DNA from 2 places in the Nakamurella multipartita DSM 44233 genome. Region 1 is predicted to be linked to the other one. Evidence: riboswitches for the same ligand, from Rfam matches in the RefSeq annotation. Region 1 holds a riboswitch; the other holds the start of a gene.
The links. Region 1 has a riboswitch for cobalamin ahead of NAMU_RS00780 (magnesium chelatase subunit D family protein). Riboswitches for the same ligand answer to the same signal wherever they lie in the genome.

Region 1 (15,735 bases):
CGGGCGTACACGACCCGGCACGGCGCCGGCCCGCTGCCCACCGAGGATCCGGCGTTGCTGGCCGTTGCCGAACCGTTCAACGGCAGCGGCATCTACCAGGGTGGTTGGCGGGCCGGGCATCTCGACCTCGTCGCGCTGCGCTACGCGGTCGAGGCGATCGGCGGGGTGGACGGGCTCGCGGTCTCGCACCTGGACGTCGTGGACGACCCGGGGACGCCGGCCGTCCGCGCGGTCGGGGCGTACGAGACGCCGCGCGGGCTGACCGATCGGCTGCCGGTCGGCGCGTTCGGCGACCTGGCCCACCAGCAGGAGCTGACCGACCTGATGCACCGGGCGAGCGGCACCGGCCGGGAGCTGCGCGACAGCCGGGACGCGGTCGTCACCCTGGAGCGGGCGCTGGGCGCCCCGGCCCAGGTGCTGGCGTTCGGGCCCGGCCGGGCGGACCGCAAGGTCGCCTGATCGAGCCGGGCCCGCGGGGGTGGCCCGCCCCGCGGGGGTGCCCCCGCGCGGATGAAGTCGTTGACTTGGGCCCCACCAGTCACATCGGGTGCGAGTTGATCCGCGCCGGCGTAGATGATCCGCGCGGGCAGGGGGGTGGGGGCCGGGGTCAGGGGGTGGGGGAGGGGGACCAGGCCCAGATGGTGCTGGGGCGGCCGCGGCCGGTGGAGGCCTGCCGGTCGGTGCGGTGCAGGCCGGGGATGGTGGCGAGGGTGCGGTTGAGATTGCCGCGGTCGGGGGCGGCGCCGGTCAGGGCCTGGTGCAGGGCGAGGGCGTCGGTGACGGGGAACTCGGCGCCGGTGAGCAGGCGGGTGAACGAGGGGTCCCGCCAGAGCATTCCGGCCAGCAGGGGGCGGCAGTCGGTCACGATCCGGTCGTGGTCGAAGGCCAGCGGTGGTCGCTCGTCCCACCCGGACCACCGGGCGGTGCCGATGTCGTCGGTGACCGCCCAGGTGGCCACGGACAGGGTGGGGCCGCGGGGATCGCGGCTCGGCTCGTCGAAGGTGATCAGCTGGCCGGATCCGCGGGCCGTCAGCTGCACCTTGGCCAACGCCCGGGCGGCCGCGTCCCGGATCCGCTCACCGCGCAGCAGCAACACCCCGGGCAGGGCCGGCCACCCGGCGAACGGCTCGAGAGTGCGCTCGTGCAGCCCCAGCCGCAACTGGCGGAGCGCCCGGTCGTAGCGCAGGACCAGCACATCCACCGAGACGTGCGAGGTCGGCTCCACCGGCTCAGAGTAGCCAGGCGGCAACCGATTCGGCGTCAGGGCCGAGAGTCGCCGAGCCGGCACGTGTTCCGCAGCCGGTTGCCGGCGACCGGGCTGGCGTCGGTGAGTCGCTGACCGGGTGGATTTCCGCCCGCCCTGCGGTCGTGACAGGGTCGGACCGATGAGCCCGCGCAGCGGTCCAAGCCGTGGACGTCGCACCCGCCGGTGCGCCGTCCTGCTGGTCGCGGCCACGACCGTGGCGCTGGGGCTCACCGCGGGGCCGACCGCGCCGCCCGCCGCCGCCGGCCTACCGGACCTGCAGCAGGTGGTGGATGACGAGGTCATGCAGGCGTCCGAACAGGGGATCGAGCAGAGCGTCGCGGTGGTCGACCGGGCGACCGGAGCGATGGTGGCCAGCGCCGGCGGCCGGGACCAGTACATCTCCGAATCCATCGTCAAGCTGTTCACGGTGGCCTACTACGAGGTCCAGAATGCCGGCCACCCGGACCCGGCCCTGTCCGCCCGACTCCGCACGATGATCGTCGAGTCGGACGACGCCATTCAGTCCGCCCTGTGGTCGACGGCGATCGTGCCGGCGATGGCCGCACGGTACGGGCTGAGCGACACCGAGAACGGTCCGAGAACCGATTCGCAGGACTGGGGGTGGGAGTTGATCACCGCCGACGACGAGGCGACCTTCCTGTACCGGATGGCGAACGATCCGCTGGTCGCCCCGCTGCTGATGGACGCGATGGCCCACGTCCAGCCGGTCGGCGCGGACGGCTTCGACCAGGACTTCGGCCTGAACGCGCTGCCCGGCGACCACGGGTCGAAGCAGGGCTGGACCGACATCGGAGCGGGGCCGCCGCTGCAGATTCACTCGGTCGGCTGGACCGATCGGTACTTCGTGGCCATCCTGCAGACCTCCGACACCGCCGACGACGACGCTCTGCGTGACCAGTCCACCGCCACCGCGACCGCGATCCTGGCCGCGGAGAGCGGGCTGAGCCCCGGGTTCCTCCGGCTGCGCGCCGGCGTCGTCGACGTGGCGTGGTCGCTGGTCGACGCGGTGACCGGGACTGCGACCGGAAGGTGACCGGCTCGCCCGGCCGGAGCGGGGCCGGCCGCATGACACCATGGCCCGATGACCAGTCGTGCCGATCCCGACCGCTGCCCCGGGGTGCTCCGGCCGCACGCGGCGCAGGACGGGGCGCTGCTGCGGATCCGCATCCCCGGTGGCCGGATCGGGGCCGCCGCGCTGCGGGCCTTGAGCCAGGCGTCGACCGAGTACGCCGACGGGGACGTCGGGCTGACCTCCCGGGCCAACCTGCAGCTGCGGGCCGTGGCGACGACGGCCGATGACACCGTGGCGCCCGGTCTGGTCGACGCGTTGGCCACGGCCGGATTGCTGCCGCACCCCACGCATGATCGGGTGCGCAGCATCGCCTGCTCACCGCTCACTGGCCTGATCGGTGGTCACGCCGACCTGCGGCCGCTGATCGATGAGCTGGATGCGGCGCTGTGCGCGGCGCCCGAGCTGGCCGCGCTCCCCGGGCCGTTCCGGTTCGGGCTCGACGACGGGCGCGGCGACATCGGGGTCGACGCCGACCTGTCCGCGCAGGCGCTCGACGCGACCCACGCCCGCATCTGGGTGGGCGGCCTTTCCGGTCCGCGGGTGCCGCTGCCCGAGGTGGTGCCGACCCTGATCGAGCTGGCCCATCGGTTCGTCCGGCAGTGCGCCACCGGGCGGCCCGCCTGGCACGTCCGGGAACTGCCGCGGGGTGGGGCCGAGCTGCTGGCCGGGCCCGAAGTGACGCCCGCCGCCCGGCTGGGTCCGGGCGCTCCGGCTCCCCTGGGGGCGCTGGCCCAGGCCGACGGCCGGGCGACGGTGTCCGTGCTGGCCCCGCTGGGCCGGCTCACCCCGGCCCAGGCCGGTGCGCTGGCGGATGCCGCGAACGGCGGCGAGCTGGTGGTGACCCCGTGGCGGGGGGTGCTCGTGCCGGACCTGGACCCGGCGGCGGCCGCCCTGGTGATCGACACGCTGATCGCCGTCGGCCTGGTCGCCGACGGCGGATCGCCATGGCGCGGCGTCACCGCCTGCGCCGGGGCCCCGCGCTGTGCCCGCGGCACGGGGGACACCGAGGCATTGGCCCGTCAGGTGGTCGCCGCCTCGACCCGATCGGTGTCCGCGGGGCCGGTGCATGTGGCCGGCTGCGCCCGGTCGTGTGGCCGGCCGTCGGTCGCCCACACACTGGCCGTCATCGACCGCCGGCGGGTCCACATCCAGGGCCCCGCCGACCCGGCGGACGACCAGCCGCTGGACCATGCCGCCGCTGCGGTGGCCGCCACTCGAGCCGGAGCATCCCGATGACCACGCGACCATTGCGCCGCTACGCCTACTGCGCGGACGGCCCCGAGATCTACCGGGAGTCGTTCGCGATCGTGCGGGCCGAGACCGACCTGTCCGGGATCCCGGCCGACGCCCGCCACCTGGCGGTGCGCATGGTGCACGCCAGTGGGCAGCCGGACCTGGTGCAAGACATGCGTTTCCACCCAGATCTGGTCTCCGCCGGCCGGGCCACGCTGCTCGCCGGGGCACCGCTGTTCGTGGACTCGATGATGGTTTCGGCTGGCATCACCCGGTCCCGGCTGCCGGCCGGCAACGAGGTGATCTGCCATCTGCGCGATCACCGCGTCGAGCAGTTGGCCGCCGCCTGGGGCACGACCCGGTCGGCTGCGGCGGTCTCGTTGTGGGGCGACGAGCTCGAGGGGGCGGTCGTGGCCATCGGGAACGCGCCGACGGCCCTGTTCCACCTGCTGGAGTGGATCTGCGAGGGCGGCCCGCGGCCGGCCGCGATCATCGGCGTGCCGGTCGGCTTCGTCGGCTCGGCCGAATCCAAGCAGGCACTGATCGAGCACGAGGCGGGCATTCCCTACCTGGTGGTGACCGGCCGGCGCGGGGGCGCGGCCATCGCCGCGTCGGCCGTCAACGCGCTGGCCGGAGGACCGTCGTGACGGCGCCCGGCCGGTTGTACGGGGTCGGCCTCGGCCCGGGCGATCCGGAGCTGATGACGGTCAAGGCGACCCGGTTGATCGGCTCGGCGGACGTCATCGCCTACCACTCGGGCACCCACGGCCGCTCGATCGCGCGATCCATCGCCGTGGACCTGCTGCCGCCCGGCGTCATCGAGGAGCCGCTGGTCTACCCGGTGACGACCGGACCGAGCAGCCACCCCCTCGGCTATCGCGGGGCCGTCGACGACTTCTACGACGAGTCGGCGCAGCGTTTGGGCGAGCATCTGGCCGCCGGCCGCACCGTGGTCGTGCTGTGCGAGGGCGACCCGATGTTCTACGGCTCGTTCATGTACCTGCACGATCGGCTCAGCCCCCGGTTCCCGACCCAGGTGGTACCCGGGGTGACCTCGGTGGCCGCGGCGACCGCGGCGGCGGCGATGCCGCTGGTCCGGCAGCAGGACGTGCTGACCATCCTGCCCGGCACCCTGCCGGTGCCGGAGCTGGCCCGGCGGCTGGCCGACACCCAGGGCGCGGCGATCATGAAGCTGGGCCGGACCTTTCCGGCCGTGCGCGAGGCGCTGCGGCAGGCCGGCCGGCTGGACGAGGCCCTGTACGTGGAGCGCGCGTCGACCCGCGGCCAGGCACTGATCCCGGTCAAGGACGTGGATCCGGCGACGGTGCCGTACTTCTCGATCATCATCGTGCCCGGGGACGGCCGGGACCGGGTCGCGCCGGTCCGGCCCGTCACCGATGCGGCGGCCGAGCTGCTGGTGGTCGGGTTGGGGCCGGGGCCGCAGGGCTGGGTCACCCCCGAGGTGACCGCCGCGCTGGCCGGGGTCGATCACGTCGTCGGGTACGCCCCTTACGTCAACCGGGTGGCCCAGCGAGAAGGGTTGCAGCGACACGCGTCCGGCAACACCGTCGAGCTGGACCGGGCCCGGCTCGCGTTGACCCTGGCGGCCGCCGGCGAGCGGGTGGCGGTCGTGTCCGGTGGTGACGCCGGGGTGTTCGGGATGGCGGCGGCGGTGTTCGAGGCCGCCGAGGACCCGCAGTACCGGGCGGTGCCGATCCGGGTGCTGCCCGGCGTCACCGCGGCCCAAGCAGTCGCGGCCCGGGCGGGCGCGCCGTTGGGCGCGGACTACGCCGTCGTCTCGCTGTCCGACCGGCTCAAGCCCTGGTCGGTGATCGAGGACCGGCTCCGGCACATCGCCCGCGCCGACCTGGCGCTGGCCATCTACAACCCCGCCTCGCGCGGCCGCACCCGGCAACTGGCCGACGCGCTGGCCGTGCTGCGGCAGGAACGCGAACCCGACACCGTGGTGGTCGTCGGCCGTGACGTCGGCCGGGACGCCGAATCGCTGCGCTGCACGACGCTGGCCGAACTCGACCCGGCCACCGTCGACATGAAGTGCCTGCTGCTGATCGGGGCCGGCGGGACCCGGCGCACCCCGGCCGGTCAGGTGTGGACGCCGCGGTGGGTGCCGGCCGAGACCGACGCGCCCGTCACCCGGTTGGACGCGAGCGGCCATGGCGGGTAAGCGTTTCCCGAACTGGGTCTACGGCCGGGGCGCCGATCCCGACCCCCGGTTCAGCCTGGCCAACGAACGAACCTTTCTGGCCTGGATCCGGACTTCGCTGGCGCTGATCGCCGGCGGCATCGCGGTCCACGCCTTCCACCTGCAGGTCCCCGACGAGCTGGGCACGGTCGCCGCCATCGCGCTGGTGGGTCTGGGCATCGCCGCGGCCGTCTCCGGCTGGCTGGGGTGGATGCGGACCGAACGTTCCCTGCGGGAGGGCACGCCGATGCACGGCGCCGGGCTGGCCACCGGGATGACCGTGGTCTTCCTGCTGGTCGTGATCCTGTTGGCGGTCGGGATCTTCGTCCTGTGACCGGGCCCGGGTGGTCGGTGCGCCGATGAGCACGCCCGAGCTGTTCGACCGGGGCCTGCAGCCGGAACGGACGCTGCTGGCCTGGCGGCGCACGTGTTTGGCCCTGGCCGCGGCGATGGCGGTCGTGATCAAGTTGCTGGCCTTCGAGTCGGACACCGCGACGGTCCTGCTCGCGGTGGTCGGGTTGGCCGTGCCGGCCGTCGCCTGGTTGCTGGCCGCGGGTCGCTACCGCCGGTCGCATCGCCGGTTGACCCGCGCCGACCGCGACCCCGAACTGCCGGCCGGTGGGTCGGCCACCGCGGTCGCGGCGTTGGCCGCGGTGCTGTTCGGGGGGCTGGCGCTGATGCTGGTGCTGCGCTGATTGCTCGGCGTCCAGCCCGCCCACCAGGACGGAAGCGTTCGATTGCCCGAAGGTCTGCCCTTTGGGCGGCGACCACCGGCCCCGCGAGGTCGACACTGAAGCCGGGACCACTTCGCTGATGCGGTGGGCCGGTCGGTGATTGCGGGGTGCGCATGAGGGTCCGCTGTGTGGTGCCGACCGCCGTCCTCGGCCGATGACCGCGCGGCGGGTCCATCGGCAGCATGGCGACTCCACCGAGGACGTCGGGCCATCGCCCGGGTCTGTGGCGAGACCCGGAACCCGGGCCGATTCCCTTCCGGCGCTGCAACGACTGGCCGGCAACGCGGCCGTCCGCTCCTTGCTCACCGGCGCCGGCCGGCCCGGCGTTCGTACCTCCGTGCCCGGTCTGCCACCCGTCCAACGGACCCCGGCGGGTGGCCCCAATCCGCTCCCGGCCGCACCGACGCTGACCGAGGGGCAATACGCGGCCTGGCTTCGTCGGCATCCCCGGTACGAGCCCCGAGTCGGCGGCACCTGGGAGCCGGACTTCCTGGTCAAGCGCTACACCCCGGCGTGGTTTGCCGCGCAGGGCTACGTGTTCGGGCTTCGGCTCGGACCATTCGGGAACGTCGACATCGATGTGTGGATCGACGATCGGGGCGCGGGCCGGGAGTACCGGGTGATTCGCTGGACGGACGGTGCCGGATCGGCCGGATCGGGCCCGGACCCCGGGGGTGCGGACAAGGACCATCCCAAGCCCGGCGATCAGGAGAGCAAGCTCAGCGATCGGGAGAAGGGCACCGATCTGCCGGTCTCGATCGATCCGAACGCCGATTACGACAAGCTGTTCGGCCGACCGGTCGGCCGGACGGAGAACATCGACGCGGCCTTCGGCGAGGGCACCATGGTGCTGCACGAGGACGGATCCCTGGTCCTGCATCTGAAGGAGGGCGGGCAGTACGTCTTCCGACCAGTACCCGGTGGTCGGTACGTCGTCTACGACCCGAAGGGTCGCCGGCTCTCGCAGGTGTACACCCTTCCGGCCAGTGACGTCCCCGACGTCGACGACGATCTGTAGCGGGGTCGCGGTCAGGTCCGGTCGCGGCACCGCTCGGCCGAGTACAGGTGCGACTCGATCGGGTCCGGCCCGGCCGCGGGACCGGCCAGGGCCGGCCCGACCATGATCACCGCCGCCTGCCGCAGGCCCGCCGCCTCCACGAGATCGGCGATGCCGGCGAGGGTATCGCGCAGCACCAGCTCGTCGGCCTGGGTCGCCCGGGAGACGACGGCGGCGGGGCAGTCGGCGCCGTAGAACGGGATCAGCCGTCGCACGAGCTCCCGGGTGCGGGTGATGGCCAGGTGCAGCACCAGCGTCGAGCCGGTGGCGGCGAAGCGTTCCAGCTCCTCGGTAGCGGGCATCGGGGTGGATCGGGCCTGGGTGCGGGTCAGCACCACCGACTGGGTCACCCCGGGCACGGTCAGCTCCCGGCCGAGCAACGCGGCGGCGGCCGCGTAGGCCGGCACCCCGGGGGTGACGTCCCAGGGCACGCCGGCCGCGTCCAGGCGCCGGGTCTGCTCGTGCAGCGCCGAGTACACCGAGGGATCGCCGGAACACAGCCGGGCCACGTCGTGCCCGGCCCGATGCGCGGCCACCAGCGCATCGATGATCTCCTCCAGGGTCAGTCCGGCGGTGTCGATCAGCTCCGCGCCGTCCGGGCAGTGGGCGAGAACGTCAGCGGTGACGTAGGTTCCGGCGTACAGGCAGACGGGCGCGGCGGCCAGCAGCCGGGTCGCCCGCACGGTGAGCAGATCGGCCGCACCCGGCCCGGCCCCGATGAAGTGCACGGTCATCCGGTCGACTCCTTGGTCACGGCCCACTGCACGATCGGCCGGGCCGGCGCCCAGCCGCGGAACGAGCCCAGCGGCTCCACGCGCTCCACCGACAGCCGGATCAGCTCGCCGCCGACCCGTGCGTGCCAGTCGACCAGGAGCCGTTCGGTCTCCAGCGTCACCCCGTGCACCACCAGGCGTCCACCGGAACCCAAGACTGCCCAACAGGAGTCGAGCAGTCCAGGGACGGTGGCGCCGCCGCCGACGAACACCGCGTCCGGGGCAGGCAGGTCGGCCAGGGCGGCCGGAGCCGCTCCGGTGACCACCACGAGCCCGGGCACCCCCAGCGCCGCGGCGTTGCCGCCGATCCGGGCCGCGCGGGCCGGGTCCCGTTCGATCGCCACGGCCCGGCAGCGCGGGTCGACCCGGGACCACTCGATCGCCACCGACCCGGCCCCGGCGCCGACATCCCAGAGCAACTGACCGGGAGCCGGAGCCAACCGGGCCAGGGCCGATGCGCGGGCGTCCCGCTTGGTCAGCTGCCCGTCGTGATCGAACGCGTCGTCCGGCAGGCCACCGACGAGCGGCCGGGGTGGGGTGCCCGGGACGGCCACGCAGTCGATCGCCAGGATGTTCAGGCGGCTCACCGGGCCGCGAAAGTCGCTGGCGATCAGGTCGATTCGGCTCTGCTGCGGGCTGCCCAGGTCGCCCAGGACGGTCAGCCGGGACGGGCCGAAACCGGCCTCGGTGAGCAGCGCGGCGACCGCGGCCGGGGTGCGCTCGTCCGCGGAGAGTGCCAGCACCCGCCGGCCGGGCGAGAGCACCCGGCGCAGGGTGGCCAGATCCCGGCCGACCAGGCTGACCACGTCGACACCGGCCAACGGCCAGCGCATCTCGGCCGCCGCCAGCGAGACCGAGGACACCGCCGGGTGAATCCGTACCCGCGCCGCGCCCAGCAGCTCGACCAGGGTGCCGCCGATGCCGGACAGCAACGGATCACCGGAGGCGAGCACCGCGACCGGACCGGCCGGCGAATCGGACGAGTCGAGCAGGTCCAGGAGTCCGGCACGCAGCGGCGTGGGCAGGTGCAATCGCCGTTGGCCGGGCTGCTCGGGCAGCAGCGCCAGCTGGCGCGCGCCGCCGATCACCACCGCGGCCCGGGTCAGCACCGCGCGGCTGTGGGGGGACAACCCGTCCCATCCGTCGGCGCCGAGCCCGACCACATCCACCCCGACATCCTTGACATCCAGACCGACATCCACGGCGACATCCATGCCGCCGTCGATGGTGCACGCGTCGGACCGGGGTGAGGTGGTCCGGGGTGAGGTGGTCGGGAGTGGGATGGTCACCGCCAGATTATTGGCGACCGGCGGGCAGGGCCAGGACGCCGTCCGGCCGAGGCGCGCCGCTGTGCCATCATCGGGGGCGACGGTCGGGGATGGAATCCGGTGCGAATCCGGAGCGGTCCCGCCACTGTGACCAGGCTGAATCGGCGTCGAGCCGAGCCGGCCCGGGAGTCAGGACTTTCGCCGCCGTCTCGCGACCGCCCCCGTGGTCGCGGACAGGCAGGCGCGGGCGTGGACACCCGCACGAGTCGAGAGGCGGCCGCTGCCGCGATGCGCACGTTCCCGTTCACCGCCGTCGTCGGCTCCGACGACATGGCCCTCGCGCTGATCCTGACCACCGTCTCGCCCGAGGTCGGCGGCGTGCTGGTGCGGGGAGAGAAGGGCACCGCCAAGTCGACCATGGTTCGCGCGCTGGCCGGACTGCTGCCCGCGGTCGACGTCATCGAGGGCTGCCGGTTCTCCTGCGACCCGGCCGACCCCGATCCGGCCTGCCCGGACGGCCCGCATCCGGCCGGTGCCCCGGCCACCACCCGCCCGGCCAAGCTGGTCGAGCTGCCGGTCGGCGCGACCGAGGACCGGGTGATCGGCTCGCTGCACCTGGAGAAGGCGCTGACCGCCGGGGTCACCGAGTACGAGCCCGGCCTGCTGGCCGCCGCCCACCGTGGCCTGCTCTACGTCGACGAGGTCAACCTGCTGCACGACCACCTGGTCGACCTGCTGCTGGACGCCGCCGCGATGGGCCGCGGCACCGTGGAACGCGAGGGCGTGTCGATCGCCCACGCCGCCCGGTTCGTGCTGGTCGGCACGATGAACCCGGAAGAGGGCGAGCTGCGCCCGCAGCTGCTGGACCGCTTCGGGCTGACCGTCGAGATCGCCGCCCCGCGGGACCCGGCGGTGCGGGCCGAGGTAGTGCGGCGCCGGCTGGCCTACGACGCCGACCCGGACACCGTCGCCGCCCGCTACGCCGACGCCGAGGCGGACCTGGCCCGACGCATCCGGTCCGCCCGGACCGGGTTGCCCACGGTGGTGCTGGGCGACGGCGCCTTGACCAAGATCGCTCAGGTCTGTGCGTCGTTCGAGGTCGACGGCATGCGCGCCGACCTGGTCACCGCCCGCGCCGCCGTCGCGCACGCCGCCTGGCACGGCCGCCGCTACGTCACCCGTGAGGACATCCGGGCCGCCGCCCGGCTGGCCCTGCCGCATCGGCGCCGCCGCAACCCGTTCGACGCGCCGGGGCTGGACGAGGAGCTGCTCGACCGGATCCTCGGCGACGACGAGCCCGACCCGCCGCCCCCGGGACCGGAGGTCGACCCCAGCCCGCAGGCGCCGGCCGACGCCGGGTCCGAACCGGCGGACGGCCCCCGCACCGAGGCCGGCTCCGACGCTGACTCCGGCTCGGACTTTGACTCCGGCTCCGACTTGGAACGGGTCGAGGAACCGGCGACCGCCCAGGCCGCCGACCCGGCAACCGAACCAGACCGGGCCAGCAACCCGACCCCGGCCACCGGCCCGGCCCCCGCCGGAACCGTGTCCGGCACCGGACAACCGTTCCGGCCCAAGCTGTTCACCGTCGCCGGGGTCGGCGCCGGGGAGCCGGGGCGGCGCTCCCGCGCGATCACCAGCAACGGCCGGACCGTCGGCGCCACCCCGTTCGTCGGGCGAGGTGGCGCGGTGCACCTGACCGCGACCGTCCGGGCCGCCGCCCCCCATCAGCGTCGCCGCGGCCGCACCGGGCCGGGCCTGCTGGTCGGCCGGGACGACCTGCGGCTGGCGGTCAAGCAGGGTCGCGAGGCCAACCTGGTGCTGTTCTGCGTCGACGCCTCCGGGTCGATGGCCGCCCGCGCCCGGATGGAGGCGGTCAAGGCCGCCGTGCTGTCCCTGCTCACCGACGCCTACCAGCGGCGGGACAAGGTCGGGCTGGTCACCTTCCGCGGGGGCGCCGCGGACCTGGCGTTGCCGCCGACGTCGTCGGTGGAGGCGGCCGCGCGGCGGCTGGAAATGCTGCCGGCCGGCGGTCGCACCCCGCTGGCCGAGGGCCTGCTGTGCGCGGCGCACACCCTGCGGGTGGAGCGGATCCGGGACCCGCGGCGCCGTCCGCTGCTGGTCGTCGTCACCGACGGGCGGGCCACCTCCGGACCGGATGCGGTGGCCCGGTCCCGCCGGGCAGCCACCGCGCTGGCCGCCGAAGGGATCGCCGCCCTCGTCCTGGACTGCGAGACCGGCCGGTTCCGGATGGGACTGGCCGCGCGGCTGGCCGAGCACCTGCAGGCCGACTACGTGCCGATCACCGACGTCGCGGCCTCCGTGCTGACCACCTCGGTGGCCCGTCACCGGGCGCGGGTGGCCTGATGCCCCAGGCGCAACCGCTCGTCGTGCCGGCCGACGGGCTGACCACCCGGCAGCGGCGCAACCGGGCGCTGCTGATGGTGCACACCGGTGACGGCAAGGGAAAGTCGACCGCGGCGTTCGGCATGGCCCTGCGGGCCTGGAACCAGGGCTGGTCGGTCGGGGTGTTCCAGTTCGTCAAGTCGGCCAAGTGGCGCATCGGCGAGCAATCGGCCCTGGAGGCGCTGGACGGTGTGCACGCGCAGACCGGCGCCGGCGGACCCATCGAGTGGCACAAGATGGGCTCGGGCTGGTCGTGGCTGCGCCGCGACGCCGACACCGCCGACGACTATGCCGCCGAAGCGGCCGAGGGCTGGGCCGAGATCAAACGCCGGCTGGCCGCCGGCGCGCACCGGCTGTACGTGCTGGACGAATTCACCTACCCGATGAAGTGGGGCTGGGTCGACGTCGACGACGTGGTGGCGACGCTGGCCGGCCGGGCCGAGGGCCAGCACGTGGTGATCACCGGCCGGGCCGCGTCGCCCCGGCTGATCGAGGCGGCCGACCTGGTCACCGAGATGACCAAGGTCAAGCACCCGATGGACGCCGGGCAAAAGGGCCAGCGGGGCATCGAGTGGTGACGCCGTGACGAGCCTGCCCCGGGTGGTGATCGCCGCCCCGGCCTCCGGTCACGGCAAGACCACCGTCGCGGCCGGGCTAATGGCCGCCCTGGTCCGGGCCGGACACGTGGTGTCGGGGCACAAGATCGGGCCGGACTACATCGACCCGGGCTACCACGCGCTGGCCACCGGCCGCCCCGGCCGCAATCTCGACCCGCACCTGGTCGGCGAGGACCGGCTGGTCCCGCTACTGCTGCACGGCGCCGCGGTGCCCCGACCGGCCGACATCGCGGTGGTCGAGGGCGTGATGGGCCTGTTCGACGGGGCCATCGGCCGCGACGGCTTCGCCTCCACCGCGCACGTCGCCACCGTCATCGACGCCCCGGTGGTCCTGGTCGTCGACGTGTCCGCGTCCGCCCGCACCATCGGCGCCGTCGTGCACGGCCTGCGCGGCTTCGACCCGGCGGTGCGGGTCGCCGGGGTGATCCTGAACAAGGCCGGCTCGGCCCGGCACGCGCAGGAGGCCCGGGACGCGGTCGAACGGATCGGCGTGCCGGTGCTCGGCGTCCTCTTCCGCGACGACGGGATCAGCGCTCCCTCAAGGCATCTCGGGCTGGTGCCGGTGGCCGAACGGGACGACGCCGCCGTCGTCCTGGACCGGCTGGCCGGGCAGATCGCGGCCCGGATCGACCTGGCCGCCGTCGTGCGGATCGCCCGGTCGGCGCCGGACCTGGCTGCGGCTGCGTGGGCGCCGCCGCCGCGAGTCCCCATCGACGGGCCGGCGCCGGTGATCGCGGTGGCCGGCGGGCGGGCCTTCACCTTCCGGTACGCCGAGACCGAGGAACTGCTGGCCGCCGCCGGCTGCCGGCCGGTCGTCTTCGACCCGCTGGCCGGTGAGGCGCTGCCCGATGGCACCGCCGGGCTGTACCTGGGCGGCGGTTTTCCCGAGGTGCACGCGGCCGAGCTGGCCGGCAACGCGGCCCTGCGGGCGAGCATCACCGCGGTCATCGGGCGCGGGCTGCCGACGGTGGCCGAATGCGCCGGCCTGCTGTACCTGTGCCGCAGCGTCGACGGCGCGCCGATGCTGGGCGTGATCGACGCCGCCGCGACCATGACCGCCCGGCTCACCCTGGGCTACCGCGCTGCCGTCGCGCCGTCCGGCAGCGTGCTGGCCGGGGCCGGTCAGGCCGTCACCGGGCACGAATTCCACCGCACCACCGTCGATCCCGGGTCGGGCGCGACCCCGGGCTGGCTGATCGACGGGGCCGGGCACGGCTTCGCGCTCGACCCGGCCGGCACCGGCACGCCGACCGTGCACGCGTCCTACCTGCACACCCACTGGGCCGGGCAGCCGGAGCTGGCGGCCCGGTTCGCCGCCGCCGCGCACGCCTGGACGGGGAGTGAATCCCCTACGGCGCGGATCCGGCCCTGCCCGCCGCACACCCTTCATCCGAACCCGCCGCCGGTCACACCGGAGCCGAATCTGTTGCATCACGGTGATCTCGAGGTCGGGCCCGGCCTGCTCGACTTCGCCGTCAACGTCCGCTCGGCCGCACCGCCCGGTTGGCTGGCCGAGACGATCGCGGCGACCATCGCCGACCTGGGCCACTACCCGCGGGCCCAGGCGGCGACCGAGGCCCTGGCCTGGCGGCACGGCCGGCCGGCCGAGCAGGTGCTGCCCACCGCGGGCGGCGCCGAGGCGTTCACCCTGATCGCCCGAGCCCTGCGACCCCGGCGACCGGTCGTCGTGCACCCCCAGTTCACCGAGCCGGAGGCGGCGTTACGGGCCGCCGGACACGTCGTCGACCGGGTCGTGCTGCGGGCCGCCGACGGTTTCACCCTGCCCGACGGGGCCGTGCCCGCGGACGCCGACCTGGTGATGATCGGCAACCCGACCAACCCCACCGGCGTGCTGCATCCGGCGGCCCGGCTGCGGGCCCTGCTCCGGCCCGGCCGGGTCGTCGTGGTCGACGAGGCGTTCATGGACGCCGTCCCCGGGGAGCCGGAAACGCTGGCTGCGGACCAGGTTCCGGGGCTGCTGGTGCTGCGGTCGCTGACCAAGACCTGGGGGATCGCCGGGCTGCGGGCCGGCTACGTCGTCGGCGACGCCGAGCTGATCGCCCGGTTGGCCGAGCACCAGCCGCCCTGGTCGGTGTCCAGTCCGGCCCTGGCCGCGATCACCGCCTGCTGCGCCGATGACGCCGTGGCCGAGGCCGCGCTCCTGGCGTCGGCGGTCGACGGGCCCCGGGCGGTGCTGATCGACGGGCTGCGCCGGCTCGGCCTGAGCGTGCCCGGCCACCCGGCCACGCCGTTCGTGCTGGCCGACACCGCCCCCGTGATCCCGTCCGGCGCGCCGCCGGGCTGGATCCGGGACGCGCTGCGGGAACGGGGGATCGCGGTCCGGCGCGGGGACACCTTCCCGGGCCTGGGGCCGACCTGGATCCGCGTCGCGGTCCGGGACGCGCACCTGATCGGCCGCCTGCTCGATACCCTCTCCGACGTACTGACCGCCTCACCGCACCCCCCGAATGGAGTTGATCATGGGAAGAATGCCGTTTTGCCGGGCCGATAACGGGCTTCTCCCCATGATCAACACCAGGATGGGTGGGGCGGATGGAGTGGGCGGGGTCGGGTGGGCGGCGTGACCGGGGCGAGCGGGTTCGGGGCGCTGCTGCCGGTGGCCGGCCGCGCGGTGCTGATCACCGGCGGCGAGGAGGGTGCGCTCGGCCGGATCGCGGCCCTGCGCGAGGCCGGGGCCGACCTGCACGTCGTCGCGCCCACGGTGGCCGCGTCCGTGCTGGACCTGGCCGAACGGGGACTGCTGCGCTGGGACGCCCGGCCGGTCGAGCCGGCCGACGTGGCCGCCGCCTGGCTGGTCGTGCTGGCCGGCGCCCCCGAGGTCGATGCCGCGGTGCGCGGGTGGGCCGAGCAGCACCGGACCTTCTGCCTGGACGATCCGGCCGACCCCGCCGAACCCACCGCTCCGGCGAGGGGGTCCGCCGGAGTCGGGCAGGTGATCCTGGTCGGCGGTGGGCCCGGCGATCCGGGCCTGATCACCGTGGCGGGTCTGGCGGCGGTGCGAGCCGCGGACGTCGTCGTCACCGACCGGCTCGCTCCGTTGGCCGTGCTGGACCAGGTCCGGCCGGGCACCGAGATCGTCGACGT
Region 2 (15,735 bases), 400 kb from region 1:
CCCCGTCCGACCCCTGACCATGATCGCCGGACCCTCCGCCACCAGCGACATCGAACTCGAACGCGTCGAAGGCGTGCACGGCCCCCGCACCCTGTCCGTGCTCATCGTGCGCTGACCCGACCATCGAGGGGCCACTTCCGGTCGTTCCCGAGGCCCGGGAAGGTCCGGAACTGGCCCCTCGATCCGGTCAGCCCCGCCAGCCGGCCGCGATCAGGGCGTGCCTTACCCGGGCGACGGTGGCGGCCCGGTCGCCGAAGAAGGCGCGACCGGTGATCCGGACGACCGTCCACCCGTGCGCGGCGAACCGCTCCAGCCGGCGGACGTCCCGGTCGAACTGCCGAGTGTCGGTCCGATGCTGATCCCCGTCGTACTCCACGATCACCCGCCACCGGCGGTAGACCAGGTCGGCCCGACCCAGGAATTCACCCCGAGATCCGGTGATCGACACGTTCACCTCCGGTTCGGGCAGGCCCGCATCCACCACGGCCACCCGCACGAGCGACTCCGGCCGGGACTCGACCCCCGGCCGGATTCGGGCCACGGCCCGCGCGGCCACCGCCTTGCCCCGGCCCCGGAACACCGCCACCCGCTCGGCCAGCTCCGCCTGGGTCAGCCACGGACGATCGTCGAGCGGGTTCGGGTAGACCGGCGCATGGATCAACGCGTCGCCGACGGCGATCAGGTCCGCCAGCGGCAGCACGCTGGCGAGCTGGCAGAACATCGTGGCCGGGTCGACGATCCGGCAGCCGTGACGCCGCCCGACCAAGGCCCGTGGGTCCAGGAGCTTGTGGGCGTGCACCCCGCGGCGCCGGGGTGGGCGGGCCGGGGGCACAACCCCGATGTGCAGATCCTCCTCGACCAAGTCCGGCGGCAGCGGCACCGGCCACAGCCGCGCCGCGGTCAGGTGGGTGAAGATCGGATCGCCGCCCAGGGCGACGGCCAGGGCGACGCATCGGGCCAGTAGGGCAGGCGGGGCGGCGGGCGAGGCCGGGGTCGGGGCCGACGGCGTGACCTTGGGGACCCGGACCCCGCGGAACGGCCGGTCCAGGTCGGCTCCCCGCATGCGGCGATCGGTGAGTCCGGCCGCTCGGCCCTGGCCGACCGTGAACGCGCCGAGGGCCAGCTCGGGCGGCAGAGGTCGGCGGGGCGGCACCCGCGAATGATGGACGAGATCGCCGGAACCGCGGCCGAGTTGTCCACAGGCCTGATCGAGGGGCCACTTCCGGTCGTTCCCGAGGCCCGGGAAGGTCCGGAACTGGCCCCTCGACCGGGCCAGCCCGTACCCTGGCTCCCGCTGATGGTCCGTCGTGCTCCACGCTCGGCGGGACAACAGGGAACCCGGTGCGAATCCGGGGCTGCCCCGCAGCGGTGATCGGGAACGACCGCCATCACCCCGCCGGTTCGTCGGTGGGGTCCAGCACTGGGTGCGAACCCGGGAAGCGATGGCCAGTAGGCATTCCTTGCGTTGAGGCGCAGGACCAGCCCGAGAGTCCGAAGACCTGCCATCGGTCGGTGGGCCGTCGGTCCACTGCGTTCGGGACCGCGAGGGACGGTCGCGTGCGATCGGGCGAGGCCGCACCGGCCCCCACCCGTCCCGCTGGCTCCGAAGCCATCCGTTTCCGGTCCGGCGAGGAGCCTGCCTGTGATCACGTCCCGTTCCACCCGTCGAGCGGTCATCGGCGCCACCGCGCTGATCGCCCTGCTGACCGGGTGCTCATCCGCCCAGTCGGCCAGCCCGTCCCCGTCGGCATCAGCATCGGCATCGGCATCGGCATCGGCATCGGCCGGTGGTGTGGACGCCAAGGGGTGCATCACCGACTTCGACCCGAGCACCGACTACTTCCCGGTCAAGTCGCAGATCACCCACGCGACCAACTTCGCCATCAGCTATCACGACTCCTATCAGGTGCTGACCGTGCCGCAGCCCACGCAGGGCGGGGCCCCGGAGTCGTACGTGCTGGTCAAGTGCGGCGCGCCGACCCCCGAGCTGACCGGTGACCTGGCCGGGGCGCAGGTCATCACCACCCCGGTTAGCTCGCTGTACTCCGCCTCCACCACTCACCTGCCGTTCCTGGTCGAGTTGGATCAGCTCGACACTCTGACCGGGGTCGGCACCAAGGGCTTCATCTCCGAGAAGCAGGTGCAGGACCGGGTGGCCGAGCCTGGCGTGGTCGAGTTCTCCGCCGCCGGCACCGTGGATGCGGAGGCGGTCATCGCCGGCCAGCCCGACGTCCTGGTCACCGCGGGCACCGACGATCCCGGGTACGCCGTGGTCAAGGCGGCGGGCATCCCGGTGCTGGCCAACGCCGACTGGCTGGAGGACGACCCGCTGGGCCGGGCCGAGTACCTCAAGTACTTCGCCGCGCTGACCGGGACCGAGCAGCAGGCCGCCGCGGCCTTCGACACGGTCGAGCGCAGCTACCAGGAGCTCGCGGCCTCCGTCCAGGACGCCAATCCGGTCGCCGTCGTGCCCGGGCAGCCGTTCCAGGGCACCTGGTACATCCCGGGGGGCAAGTCCTACACGACCCGGTTGATCCAGGACGCCGGCGGCACCACCGCCTGGGCCGACGACGCCACCTCCGGGTCGATCCCCACCGATCTGGAGACGGTACTGGCCAAGGCCGGCACCGCCCCGGCCTGGCTGGCCAGTACGACCTGGACCACCACCGTGCAGGCCCTGGCCGAGGAGCCGCGGCTGGCCGAATTCGCCGCGATGAAGGCCGGCAACGTGTGGAACGCGGCCAAGGACGTCACCGCCGACGGCGGCAACAACTTCTACGAGCTCGGCGTGGCCCGGCCCGACCTGGTGCTCGGCGACCTGGTCGCGATCCTGCACCCGGATCAGGCCCCGAACCACGACTTCTCCTTCTACCTGCGACTGAGCTGACGTGCGTCATCGGCCGGCGCTGGTGCTCGGCGCCCTGGCGGCGCTGACGCTGGTGTCGGCCGTGCTCGCGGTCGGGGTGGGGTCGGTGCCGATCCCGCCGTCGACCACCCTGCGGTTCTTCACCGGCGGCCCGGTGGATCCGACCGCCGCGGTGCTGTTGCAGCAGGTCCGGCTGCCCCGCGCGGGGACCGCCATCCTGGCCGGGGTCGGGCTGGCGGTGGCCGGTCTGCTGATGCAGACGTTGTTCGCCAACCCGCTGGCCGATCCGTTCATCCTGGGGGTGTCCTCCGGGGCCAGCCTCGGGGTCGCGATCGCGGTGCTCGGCGGCGGCACGCTGGCCGGCGGCTTCGTGGCCGGGTTGGGGCTGACCGGCCGGGCCGGTCTGGTCACCGCCGCGGCGATCGGGGCGTTGGCGGTGCTGATGCTGGTGCTGCTTCTGGGCCGGTGGGTGCGCTCGGTGGTCGCGCTGCTGTTGATCGGGGTGATGATCGGCTCGGCCACCACCGCGCTGGTCTCGCTGCTGCTGGCGTTTTCCGCACCGGACCGGATCCAGAAGTACGTGTTGTGGGGGCTCGGTTCGGTCAGTGGCACCACCTGGCCGGATCTGGCCTTCCTGGCCCCGGCGGTGCTGGTCGGGGTCGGGCTGGCGGCGTGGATCGCCCCGTCGTTGAACGCGATGCTGCTGGGTGAGCGGTACGCGGCGTCGATGGGGGTGGCGGTCGGCCGGGTACGCACCGCCGGCATCGTCGCCACCGCGGTGATGGCCGGAGCGGTGACGGCGTTCTGCGGACCGATCGCCTTCGTCGGGATCGCGGTGCCGCACCTGGCCCGGTTGGCCCTGGGCCGGGCCGATCACCGGTGGCTGGTGCCGGCCTGTGCGCTGATGGGCGCGGTGGTGTTGCAACTGTGCTCGGTGATCGCCCAGCTCCCCGGGTCCGACGGGGTGTTGCCGCTGAACGTGGTGACGGCGGCGATCGGCGCCCCCGTCGTGATCGCGGCCCTGTTGCGCAGCCGGACGCTGGCCGCCGGAGCGGCGGCATGACACCCTCTGTGTCAACCTCAGGCCGCAAGTTGCCCGCTGTTGATCTTGTTCGCGTTGCCGTGCCTGGCCGGGTCGTAAGGCTCTCGGTCGAGCCAGCAGCGGTAGATCACGCGCACCCAGGCGCGGGCCAGGACCCGGACGGCGTGCGGGTGGTCGTGCCCGCGTTGGATAGCTCTGCGGTAGACCTCGGCGGCCCACGGGCTTTGGTGGCGACTGTTGTCGGCGAACGTGGTCATCGCTTTACGGAATCGTTTGTTGCAGGCCCACCGGAAATGCACGGCATGATATTTACCGGACGCTTTGGTGACCGGGGTCAGGCCGGCCAACGCCGCGACGGCGTCGGGCGAGTCGTAGGCTTGCCGGGAATCGCCCCACTCGGCGAGCACCTGGGCGGCGTTGATCTGACCCGACCTTGGCAGCGACGTGAAGATCGCGGCGTCCGGGTGCTCCCCGAGGTGGGCGGTCACCGACCGGTCCAGGTCCTTGCGGGTCTCGCCCAGGGTGCGCAGCACGGCCACCAGCGCCAGCACGGCGTCCCGGACGGCCTCGACCAGGTCCGGGTCGGTGGTGCCGGCCGGCGCAGCCCGCAATCGGGTCAGCAGCTCCGCGGCCGAGCGGCGACCGGAGTAGCCGTGCTTGACGCAGAACGCGGCCATGCGCTTCTCACCCAGGCCCGCGGCGTGTTTGGCGGTCGGGTACCGGGTCAGGAACTCCAACGCGATCGGCGACTCGATATCGGCGAAAACCTTGGTGGCGCCGGGCCAGTGGGCATCGAGCAGGGCGGTCAGCTGGTTCGCCGTGGCGGTCCGCATGGCCACGATGTCATCGCGGGTGCGTACGACCGTACGCAGCGCCCTGGTCGCCGGGGTGAACGGGGTGGCCGGCCGCAGCCGGTGCGACCGCAGCCGCAGATATTCGGCGATGACGGCGGCGTCGCCGGCGTCGGACTTGGCGCCGGACAGTACCTCCCCGTCGCGCCAGGTCTTGATCGCGTTCGGGCTGACCGGCACCACCGGGTAGCCCGCTTCGAGCAGGGCGTCGACCAGCCGACCGTCGGGCCGTTCCAGGGCGACGCTGACCTGCATCGGGTCGCTGGCCAACCGACCCAGGCGGGCCAACAGGGTCGCGAATCCGTCGGCGGTGTGCTCGATCGTGAACTGCGCGGTGATCTTCCCGGCCGCGTCCTGCACACACACGGCGTGCGTTTGGGCGGCCCAATCGATACCGACGTAGAAATCGCATTCGGGCAGGGACAACTCAACAACTCCTCACAACGGCAGCGACGACTCGGCGAGGAGGCCGATCACCGGGCGGTCACTGACTGGCGCTCTGCGGCGCGTCCCTCTGTTGCCGGTCTACAGCCCCGCGAGAACCGGGGGCGGCGGTGTCATGCAGGCCGTCGAACGGCGACCGGCACAGGCCGTCACCCCGGCTCCCGCCGAGTCCCTACAACGAGCACCCTCTCAGGGCCCGCAACAAGGAGTGTTCACCAGTGACCGGCCGGGCCGATCTGGTGGTCGAGCGGCTGACGGTGGGTTACCCGCAGCGGCGGCGGTTCGCCCGGTCCGACCGGGTGGTGCTCGGGCCGGTGTCGGTCCGCGCGGCGGCCGGCCGGATCACCCTGCTGCTCGGTCCCAACGGCGCCGGCAAGTCCACCCTGCTGCGCTCGATCGCCGGGTTGCAGCACCCGCTCGGCGGGCAGGTCACGCTCGGCGGGGCCGATCTGCACGCCCTCGATCCCCGCACCCGGGCGGCCCGGATGGCGGTGGTACTGACCGAGCGGTTCGACCCCGGGCTGTTGCGCGGCGAGGACGTGGTCGCCCTGGGCCGGTTCCCGCACCGGGCCCGGTCCGGCTCGTTCACCGCCGACGACCGGCGGGCGGTGGCCGAGGCGTTCGCCGCGGTGCACGCGCAGGAGCTGGCCGACGTCCTGCTGGCCAAGATGTCCGACGGGCAGCGGCAGCGGATCATGATCGCCCGCGCCCTGGCCCAGTCCCCGTCGCTGCTGCTGCTGGACGAGCCGTCGGCGTTCCTGGACGCACCGGCCCGGATCGAGCTGCTGGCCGTGCTGCGCCGGATCGCCGCCGAACGCACCATCCCGGTCCTCGCCTCCACCCACGACGTGGAGGCCGCGGTGCAGCTGGGCCAGGACGGCTGGCTGATCGGTCCGGGTCCGCAGGTGACCAGCGGCCCGGTGCGGGAGCTGGCCGCGGGTGGAGCGATCGGTGCGGCCTTCGACACCGATCAGGTCCTGTTCGATCCGAGTTCCGGACGTTTCGGCCTGCGTGGCATCAGTTGATTCAGGGTCGAAAGTCAGTGCGGCAGTTCTGTCAGCAACGCGCGTAGTTCCTCCGATTTGGCCGGGGACCAATTGGGGGGCTCCAGAACCGAGGCCCAGCCCTCGACGAACTCCAGCGTGTAGGTGTGGCCGTGCCCCGGCGGGGTGTCCACCGGTTCGAGCATGTCGAGGGTGACCTGCCAGAAAGTGACGAACGGTATCCAGATCATCTCGTCGGTGACATCAGGTCCGGCCGGCTCGACCAGCCAGTCCGGCCGGTGCAGAATCAGGTCCGGGCTCAGCCACACGATCGGGTCCGAAGCGTGCTGCAGGTACAGCACCCTGGCGCCGTCCCAGGACGCATCGTCCGGCGGGATGGAGGCCGCGGGATCGTTGCTGAACCGGACGGTCTCGCCGCCGCGGTAGACCGGCTGTACTTCCGGACTTAACGCGTCCCGCTGGTCGGTGAATTCCCGGTTCAACGGGTTGAACGCCGGCGAACCGGCCAGCAGGATGCCGTCGGTCCGGTTGGCCATGTCCGCGTCGCCGCCGAACGGGGACTCCATCATGAACGAGCCGAGGCTGAGCCCGAAGCCGTAGAGCTTGGGCCGGTGGTCGGGGGGAAGGCTGGACCAGACCCGATAGACCTCATCGAACAGCGCTCGGCCGGCCTGCCGGGCTTTGTCCTGGTCGACCAGGAAGGATGCCCAGGACGGCAGGTACGAGTACTGGATCGCCACGGCGGCGCTGTCACCTCCGGTCTCGTATTCGAAGGCGCCGATCGCCGCCGGATCCACCCAGCCCGTCCCGGTGGTGCCGGTGACGAGCAGGTGGCCGCGGTCGAAGCCGCCGGCCCGCTGCAGGTCGGCCACCGCCAGCCGGGCGCGGTCACGCACGTCCTGCGCGGACGCAAGGCCGGCGTAGGCGCGAATCGGTACGGGCGCCGGAGCACCGATGAACGCCTGGATCTGCCCGGGAGTGGGACCGGAACCGGTGAAGTTGCGGCCCTGGTAGCCCAACGTGTCCCAGCCGATCAGCGATCCCGGACCACCGGACCGCAGGCCGGTGGTCGGCTGCACCGCGGTGTCGCTGGTCGTCGTGTCGCGGACGGCGAACATTCGGTCGGTGATCGCCAGGACCCCGTCGACCAGCACCCCGGACACCAGGCCGACCGTCAGCCCGGCCGCCAGCAGCCAGCCGACGACGCGGGCCGCTCGATCGCCCATCCATCGACTCAGCCGCCGGGCCGCCCATCGGTACACCTTTGCGATCCCCCGGCCGGCGGCGACCAGCCCGACGAACACCAAAACGGCTACCACGGGCAGGATCAGGCGAGAACCCAGGTCCTGCGGTTCGGCGTTCACCAGCGCCCGGATCTGGTCCTGCCACCGCTGTCCGAGAAGGTAGGACGTGACCAGGGCGACGCCGGCCACGATCCCGAACGCCGACCACGACCAGCGGCGTGCCGCGCGGGCCGGCCGGTCCGCGAACTGCCGCCACACCCAGGCACCGGCCACGCCCAATCCGTACCCGATGGCGCCGGTCAAACCGCCGACCACTCCCTGGAACGCGCCCGGCCGGGGCACCAGGGACGGGGTGAACGCCAGGCAGACGAACACCAGCGCGGTCCAGGATCCGGGCAGGGTATAGCGGAACCGCGGTCGCCGACCACGGTCGGCAACCGCACCCGAGGACGCCGGTGCGGACTGCTCGGCCGGCTCGTTCGACCGCCCGTCTCCGACCGGTTCGCGATCCTGCGCGGCGGTTGCCTCGTTCGATGTCACGTCGACCATCCTCGTTCACCCTGTCCGGACGCCGGTGCGGAATCAGGCCATCTGCACGAAACCCACGCCCAGGCAGTTGATTCCTGCGTGTGCCAGCATCGGGGCCAGCAGGCTGCCGCTGCGCATCCGCAGCACGCACAGGACCACGCCGGCGGCTGCGGTGAAGGCGACGGTGCTGCCGACCCGCAGCACGAGCCCCATTGTCCCGCTGCCCGCCACCTGGTCGAACGCCTGGTTGGCCGACCCGCCCCCCAGGGCCGGGACGACGTGCCACGCACCGAACAGCGTCGATGAGACGAGGGTGGCCAGCCATCGTCCTCGTTCACGACGCACCACCGCCCACAACACGCCTCGGAAGGCGAACTCCTCGGGCACGACCGTGCCCAGGGGGATCACCAGCAGCGCCGCCAGCGCGGTCTGCGACCAGGCGCCCGACCCACCGGCTACCAGCGCGCGGACCGGCGGGACCACCAGCGCCACCGCGTAGCCGGCCGCGGCCATCGCGACAACGGCTCCGCCCCAGCGCAACCCCGTTCGCCAGGTCGCCCGGCTCAGCCCCAGATCCGCGATGCTCAATCCGGCCCATCGGGCCAGACCGGCCATCGCGGTCGTGACGCCGATCCCGATCAGCACACTCCAGGTCGGCCAGCGGTGGAAGGCCAGGCCGGCCCCCGTCATCAGGGCCAGCCAAACCGGCAGGGTCAGCCACCCGGACCTGCCCCGGCGGCCCGGCGCGTCGATCCGAGGAGCAGTCACGGCCGCCATCATGCCCGTCCGTCAGTTGGCGAATTCCTTGCCGTGCACGGCCAACGCCCAGATCACGGCCACGTCCAGGGCGATGATGACCAGGCTCCAGATGGGGTAGTAGGGCAGCCACATGAAGTTCAGTACGGCGCTGAGTCCGGCGACGCCGATCCCGACGAACCGGGCCCAGGCTGCGCCGGTGAACACGAAGAACCCCGCGACCGCCACGCCGATGCCGACGAGCAGGTGGATCCAACCCCACGTGGTCAGATCGAACTCGAAGATCCACTTCTGGCCCACCACGTAGAAGTCGTCATTGAACAGCGCGACCAGTCCTTGGAAGGCGTGGAACGCGCCGATCAGCACCATGGCGACGCCGGCAAACACGATGAAGCCGCTGGCGACGGCGGCGCCGCGGGAGGTGTCGGTGGTCTGAGACATCGGGTGTCTCCCTTCCGAATGCGAGTTGGCTATGAGCCGACAGGCCCATGAACACCCTCTAAGCCTCGGATACGTCCTTTCTCATACGAACTGGATGAACGGGCAGCAACGGCTCAGATCAGCCCGAGGTCGCGGCCCCGGTCCACCGCCGCCCGCCGCGAGGACACCCCGAACTTGCGGTAGATCGCCTGCTGGTGGGATTTGACGGTGTTGACCGACAGAAACAGCTCTTCGGCGATCTGGGTGGCCGTCAGATGGGTGGCCAGAAATGGCAGAACCGCTCGTTCACGCTCGGTCAATTCCTGGCCATTCGCCGCAACCGGGATGGGTTGCTCGCCGGGCGGCACTCCACCCAGCGCGGCGGTCGTGAACTCAGCATGTCGACCGACGACGGTGCGGTAGCGGGCCAGTAGCGGCCGCAAGGGTTGACCGGCGGCCAGAAACGGCCCCAGCATTGATGTTTCGGCCGCCAGCTCGACCGCGTCGGTCAGCAGGTCAAGAGCCTGGGCGTCCTTGCGGAGCCGGATCGCGGCCACGGCCGCCACGACCCGCGCGTGCACCGCGACGGTTCGGTAAGCCGACAGGCTCGGGATCAACGCCGTCAAGGACTGCAGTGCGCGCCTCGGATCGTCCTGCGCCAGATGACACCTGGCCAGGTTGAGGTCGCGCCGGGCCGCAGGGTACCCACCGTCGGAGATTTGGCCCAGCACCTGCCGTGCGTCCTCCACCCGACCGTGAGCGAGCAGGTGCTCGGCCTGCGCGACGGATACCCAACCGGCCAGCAACCGCGGCAAGGCGATGCGTTGGGCGGTCAGGGCAAGCAATCCCGCCCGTCGGTCCGCCGAGGATAAATCGTCGCGCGCGATCGCCGCCTGCAACGCCAGCACGGCAAACATGATCCGGCTGGCCAGGGCCAGATTGGTATCCCGAGTGCCTAACCCGAGCAACTGCTCGGCCTCCTGAACCTCGCCCGTGTCGAGAGCGACGATTACGAGAGCGGTCATGTGCGCGGCCGCCTGCGGTTCGGGTGCCCAGCCGTATTGGTCGGCAGTCGCCCGAGCAGCCCGAGCCCGCTCAAGCGCGATTCTTGGTTGCCCGTGTAGCGCCGCCAGCAACGCCAGGCCTCCCCGCGCGGTCAGCTCCGAAAGCCCAAGACCCCAACGGTTGCAGGACTTCTGGGCCTCAATCAGGGCCGATCGGGCCGCACTCAGGTCGCCGTCCAACAACAGGCCGGAGCCCAGGTTCGTGGTCGCGATCGCCCGATACCGTTCCAGAGCCGGGACGTCCGGTCGGGAGATCGGACGGGTTACTTCCAGGACGCGTCGGGCGGTGCGGGTGAGAGTCGCCGGATCCAAGGCTCTGGAATGGGCCATCCGCAGGCTGGACGCCAGCACCTCGACGGCGATGGGGTTGTGCTCACGACGGGCGGCCGCCTCGGCCGCCTCGACATCGCGGATCATTGCCGCGTACTCGGAGTGATGAAAGTTGCAGACCGCCGATGCCAGCAATGTTGTCGCATTCGGATCGACTTCGGCTCGGTTGGCCACCGGGGTCAGGGCCTCCACCAGCGCCGACGCGGCGGAGGTCACCACGTCGGGGGCGAGCCGTTCGGTGAGGAGACGGCCCACCCCGGGCCAGTCGGCCACCGCGGTCAGGTGCCGGATCGCAGCCAGGTAGTCGCCCTGCCCAACCAGCCAGCGGGCCGCGCGTTGATGCAGATCGTCCCGGGCACCCGGCTTCTCCACTGTCAGCCGGTGCAGCAGCAACTCACGGAACAACGGATGCCAGGTGAACCACGTGCGGCCGCCGGCCAAGCCAACGACAAAACCATTGGTGGCCTCCAGACTCTCCAACCGGGCCTGGGCGTCCACCACCCCGGTCAACGCCTGGGCCATCTCGGCGGACACCGGGTCCGCCACGCTGGACCGGAGCACGAAATCGCGATCAGCATCGGGCAGCTGGTCGAGTACCTCCTGCATGAGGTAGTCGGCAACCGGCCGGTCGCTCCCCCGCAACCTGGACACTGCAGCCTCGGGAGCGTTCCGATCCAGCGCGGATGCAGCCAGGCGCAAACCCGCCGCCCAGCCGCGGGTCCGCTCGACCAGTCGGCCCAGTGGTGCGGGACCCAGGCGCAGGCCCACCATGGTCAGCAGCTGGCCCGCCTCCGCGGCGTCGAAGGCCAGCTGATCGGCCCTGATCTCGACCAGCCGATCGGCGACCGCCAGCCGGCGCCACCGCAACGGCGGGTCGAAGCGAGCACTGACGATCACGTGGGCTGTTGGCGGGAGGCATTCGAACAGCGTCTCGACCGACCGGAGGACGTGCCGGTCGCGCACGTGGTGCAGGTCATCCAGCACGATCGTGAGAGGCGCCCGCATCTGAGCCAGCGTGTCCACCACCCGCCGCGCGTCCTGCTCGCCGAAGCTCGCCGCCGGCAATAAATCGCTCAGCCCGCTGCCCACCGACGCACCGGATGCCCGCAGTGCGGCGACCAGGGCCGCCCAGAACGCGGGCAGGGCATCATCCGACGCCCCGACGCTCAGCCAGGCCACTCGCCGGTTGGTCGACTGGGCCCAGTCGGCCAGGGCCAGGGTCTTTCCGCTGCCGGGACCTGCGCTAATCAGGGTCACCGGGGCGGCGACTGCCCGGTCCATCAGCGCAGAAACCCGCGGTCGCGGCACGAATCCCCGAGGAACCCCCGGCGGCGACGTTCGAAGTTCATGGCCTGTCCGCACCCGGTTGACCAGGCCGCTCACCGCCCATCATCAGAACTCCAAGCCCAGAACGCACAGTAGGCCGCCCGATCATCGAATATCTAGCCCATCGGTTCGGGGGTGAGGTGGTCTCGCGCCCACGGAAGCGGAACCCAGACACGGTCAGCGATCCACGCCGAACGTGTCCACCCACACGTCGAACGGCTCGACACCGTGTCGATAGAGTGCGCCCAAGATTGACGCCATATTCTCGTCCGGGCCCAGCGAGCCACGAATGATGGCGACCGACGGGCCACGGGCGACGGTAAAGCCGGGCATCCGGTCTCTGATCCAGGACGGGTCCACCTCCCCGCCTACCCGGATCTCCACCTCGAACATCATTGACGGCCCACGCTCGGGTCGATTCCGGGATCCGAGGCTGCGGGCGAGACCTCCCGCACCTCCCGCAGTTCCACTCCCAGCATCTGCAGCCAGTTGATGATCCCGATCAGCGCTGCCTGGTCCTCCACCGGTCCGTGCAGGACGGTCTCCACCCCCCGGTGGACGAACCTCGCATCCTGAAGATCGGCCAGCACCTGCGCCGGCACCTCGCCGGCCACGCGGATCTCGAACTCGATCGTGACCACCGCCCTCCGGTCCGGCATCGACCCCTTCGTCGTCGGCCGATAGTCGACGGGCAGGTCCATCCCAGTGAAGCAGCAACCCAGTTCGGGTCGCTCATCCGATTTGGGTGACTCGCGGCAGCCTCTCGCAGCCGACCATTGACTGGGGTCGGCGCGCCCTCGGCTTCCTTCCGGAGGCGACTCCCCGACCCAGGAATGGAGTGTCGTGATGACGACCCCACCGGGGCCAGATTCTACGGATAACGGCATCGGATCGAGTTGAACCCCACCCACCGGACTGGTCCGGCCACACCCCGGCTGGATCCGCTCACTCATTCCGACCTCGTCGTGCACGCCCGACGGCTGGCCCACCAGCTGCTCGTCACCGAACGACACGAACGCTGGCAGCACACTCAGGGCGTTGCCGGACAAGCGGTCCGGATCGCTGGAACCGTCGGAGACGCCGACCGACCGCTGCTCGTTGCGGCTGCCTGGCTACACGACATCGGTTACTCGCCCCCGCTCAAACAGACCGGCTTCCACCCGCTCGACGGTGCGCTCTACCTGGCCGGTCAGGGATGGAACCATCGCCTCGTGGCCCTGATCGCCCACCACTCCGGGGCCCGATACATCCCCGTCCGACGCGGTCTCACTCCATTGATGCGACGATTTCCCTTCGAGGACAGCGCGGTTGCGGACGCTCTGACCTATGCCGACCAGACTGTCGGACCGCATGGTCTGCACATGACCATGCCCGACCGCATCGCCGAGGCCATCGCCCGACATGGCCCGCACTCGCCCGATGCGCAACTGCTGATCGATCGCATCCCCCATCTGCGAGCCGTCGCCGCCAGGGTCGAGAAACGACTCGATGCTCTCCTTCCGATCCCCGACGACACTCTGGACGGCGCAGATCGCCCACGCCTGGCGTGCGGACGCTCCTCATCCGGACGATCGCGCTGACCGGGAGTCGGACAGCGTTTGGGTTCGTCAGCAGGTTCGACCTGCCGGACAGCCAGCGCAAGCTATCGCCAGCCCGCAGACTGGGCGCGTGCGACTTCTGGTGATCGGCGGCGGTCCCGCCGGAGTGTCCGCGGCCCTGCAAGGAGCCGAGCTCGGTGCGCAGGTGACGCTGGTCGAACGCAAACGGGTCGGCGGCACCAGCGTGAACGAGGGGCCGGCGCCGGTCCGCACGCTGGCCCGAGCCGCCCGGCTGGTTCGCGACGCGCGGTCGTGGGAGACGTTCGGGCTGCGCGGTAGCGCCCCGGAGGTCGACGTCAAGGCAGCGGTGGCCAACGCGGTGCGGGTCGCCGACTACTCGCACGACGTCAAACGAATGAGCGAGTACATCGCCAGTTGCGGGGTCGAGCTCGTCCAGGGCGTCGGACAGTGCTGGTTCGTCGACCCGCACACGATCGAAACACCGGACGGCCAAAGGTATTCCGGGGACGCCATCATCATCGCGGTCGGTGGGCACGCCGGCCGGTTGCCGATCCCCGGCGCCGAACTGGCCCTGACCTACGAGGACATCCGCAGCCTGGACGAGTTGCCGGTCTCCACGGTGGTGATCGGCGGGTCGGACACCGGCTGCCAGCTGGCCTCGATCCTGGTCGACTTCGGGTCCCAGGTCACCGTTCTAGAGTATGCCGAGCGGATCAAACCGCGGTCCGATCACGACGTGTCCGACGCGCTGGCCGCCGCCTTCACGGCCAAGGGCATGCGCATCGTCACCGGCACCCAGGCCACCGAAATCGAACGGTCGGGCGAGGTCTTCCTGGTCCATCACCTGGTCGACGGCGTCCGCCAGACGGTGGCCGCCGACCTGGTGTTCTTCGCGGTCGGCTGGCCGGGCAACGCGGACACGCTGCGCCCGGAGGCGATCGGCCTGCAGACCGCCCGCGGGTACGTGACCGTGGACGACCGGCTGGTCAGCAGCGTGCCGCACATCCTGGCTGCGGGCGACGCGACCGGCCTGTCCATGCTGGTGCCCAGCGCCCGGCAGCAGGGGCTCGTGGCGGCGGAGAACGCGGTGCTGGGCACCCGGCGGCGCAACACCCACGAGATCGTGCCGACCGGCTCGTTCACCGACCCCGAGTACGGCAGCGTCGGGCTGACCGAGCAGGAGGCGCGGGCCCGGTACGACTGCGAGGTCGCGATCGTCCGCTACGACGATCTGCTGCGGCCGGTGGTGGACGCCCGGTCCGGCGGGTTCTGCAAGCTGATCGTGGAGTCCAACCGGCGCTACATCCTGGGCGCGCACGTGCTCGGCGAGTACTCGGCCGAGATCATCCAGATGGTGGCCACCTGCATGGCCACCAACATGCGCATCGAGCAGCTGGCCGATCTGCAGTTCGCCTTCCCCACGTTCACCGAGGCGGTGGGCATGGCCGCGCAGAAGTGCGTGCGTCAACTGGGTATCGCCCGCCTGGCCCAGCAGTGGAGCGAGCTGCGGCCGCAGGCGCCCGACCCCGACACCGCAGCGGTCCGGTCCGACACCTGGCCGTGATCTGTTTGCCATGTACCGATCGGCCCGGTGCCGGAGAATGACGCAATGACCGACACCGATGACGCCGCCGGCAGCGCCCCGGCCGCCGACGGCCTCGACGCCAGCTTCGACGCCGTGATGGCCTCGCCGACCGGCGGGGTGCACGTGCTGGATCCGCCGAACACGGCGGCCGCCTCGGACGCCCCGCTGCATCCGGTGCACCACAGCTCGGGCAACTTCCCCAGCATCGGCGACTATGCGTTCCTGTCCGACTGCGAGTCGAACTGCCTGATCGCACCGTCGGGGGCGGTCGAGTGGATGTGTGTGCCCCGTCCCGACTCCCCCAGCGTGTTCACCGCCCTGCTGGATCGGGCTGGCGGCTCGTTCCGGGTGGCGCCGTTCGGCGTCGCGGTCCCGGCGGCCCGCCGCTATCTGCCCGGCACCCTGGTGCTGGAGACCACCTGGCAGACCCCGACCGGCTGGTTGATCGTCCGGGACGCGCTGATCATGGCCGAGTGGCACAACACCGATCAGCGGTCCAAGACGCACCGCCGGTCCCCCACCGACTACGACGCCGCGCACGTGCTGCTGCGCACCATCAAGTGCGTCTACGGCACGGTCGATCTGCAGATGAGCTGCGAGCCGGTCTTCGACTATGCCCGCAAGGGGGCCAAGTGGACCTACCCGAAGCCGGACTACTCCGAGGTCGTGGCCACCGCGAAGGGCCAGCCGACGTTGCGGCTGGCCAGTTCGCTGCG

Region 2: another riboswitch for cobalamin. It lies ahead of NAMU_RS25920 (ABC transporter substrate-binding protein); the one in region 1 lies ahead of NAMU_RS00780 (magnesium chelatase subunit D family protein).

Annotation. Positions count from the first base shown of each region.
Region 1 is NC_013235.1:164,445-180,179, forward strand. It holds gene NAMU_RS00725 (adenylosuccinate synthetase) at 1-459, shown strand, start outside; gene NAMU_RS00730 (NUDIX hydrolase) at 608-1,225, opposite strand; gene NAMU_RS00735 (hypothetical protein) at 1,386-2,300, shown strand; gene NAMU_RS00740 (nitrite/sulfite reductase) at 2,349-3,575, shown strand; gene NAMU_RS29020 (precorrin-8X methylmutase) at 3,572-4,219, shown strand; gene NAMU_RS00750 (precorrin-2 C(20)-methyltransferase) at 4,273-5,757, shown strand; gene NAMU_RS00755 (YidH family protein) at 5,747-6,109, shown strand; gene NAMU_RS00760 (DUF202 domain-containing protein) at 6,135-6,470, shown strand; gene NAMU_RS00765 (hypothetical protein) at 6,733-7,527, shown strand; gene cobM (precorrin-4 C(11)-methyltransferase) at 7,539-8,300, opposite strand; gene NAMU_RS00775 (bifunctional cobalt-precorrin-7 (C(5))-methyltransferase/cobalt-precorrin-6B (C(15))-methyltransferase) at 8,297-9,553, opposite strand; cobalamin riboswitch at 9,692-9,827, shown strand; gene NAMU_RS00780 (magnesium chelatase subunit D family protein) at 9,896-11,974, shown strand; gene cobO (cob(I)yrinic acid a,c-diamide adenosyltransferase) at 11,974-12,591, shown strand; gene NAMU_RS00790 (cobyrinate a,c-diamide synthase) at 12,596-15,142, shown strand; gene cobA (uroporphyrinogen-III C-methyltransferase) at 15,203-15,735, shown strand, end outside.
Region 2 is NC_013235.1:5,829,356-5,845,090, forward strand. It holds gene NAMU_RS25910 (LutC/YkgG family protein) at 1-115, shown strand, start outside; gene NAMU_RS27935 (endonuclease domain-containing protein) at 188-1,153, opposite strand; cobalamin riboswitch at 1,282-1,521, shown strand; gene NAMU_RS25920 (ABC transporter substrate-binding protein) at 1,643-2,887, shown strand; gene NAMU_RS25925 (FecCD family ABC transporter permease) at 2,889-3,929, shown strand; gene NAMU_RS25930 (IS110 family RNA-guided transposase) at 3,947-5,185, opposite strand; gene NAMU_RS25935 (ABC transporter ATP-binding protein) at 5,422-6,228, shown strand; gene NAMU_RS25940 (alpha/beta hydrolase) at 6,243-8,000, opposite strand; gene NAMU_RS25945 (CPBP family intramembrane glutamic endopeptidase) at 8,034-8,756, opposite strand; gene NAMU_RS25950 (DUF7144 family membrane protein) at 8,769-9,176, opposite strand; gene NAMU_RS25955 (helix-turn-helix transcriptional regulator) at 9,290-11,638, opposite strand; gene NAMU_RS25960 (hypothetical protein) at 12,053-12,271, opposite strand; gene NAMU_RS25965 (hypothetical protein) at 12,268-12,576, opposite strand; gene NAMU_RS25970 (HD domain-containing protein) at 12,772-13,455, shown strand; gene NAMU_RS25975 (dihydrolipoyl dehydrogenase family protein) at 13,544-14,998, shown strand; gene NAMU_RS25980 (glycoside hydrolase family 15 protein) at 15,044-15,735, shown strand, end outside.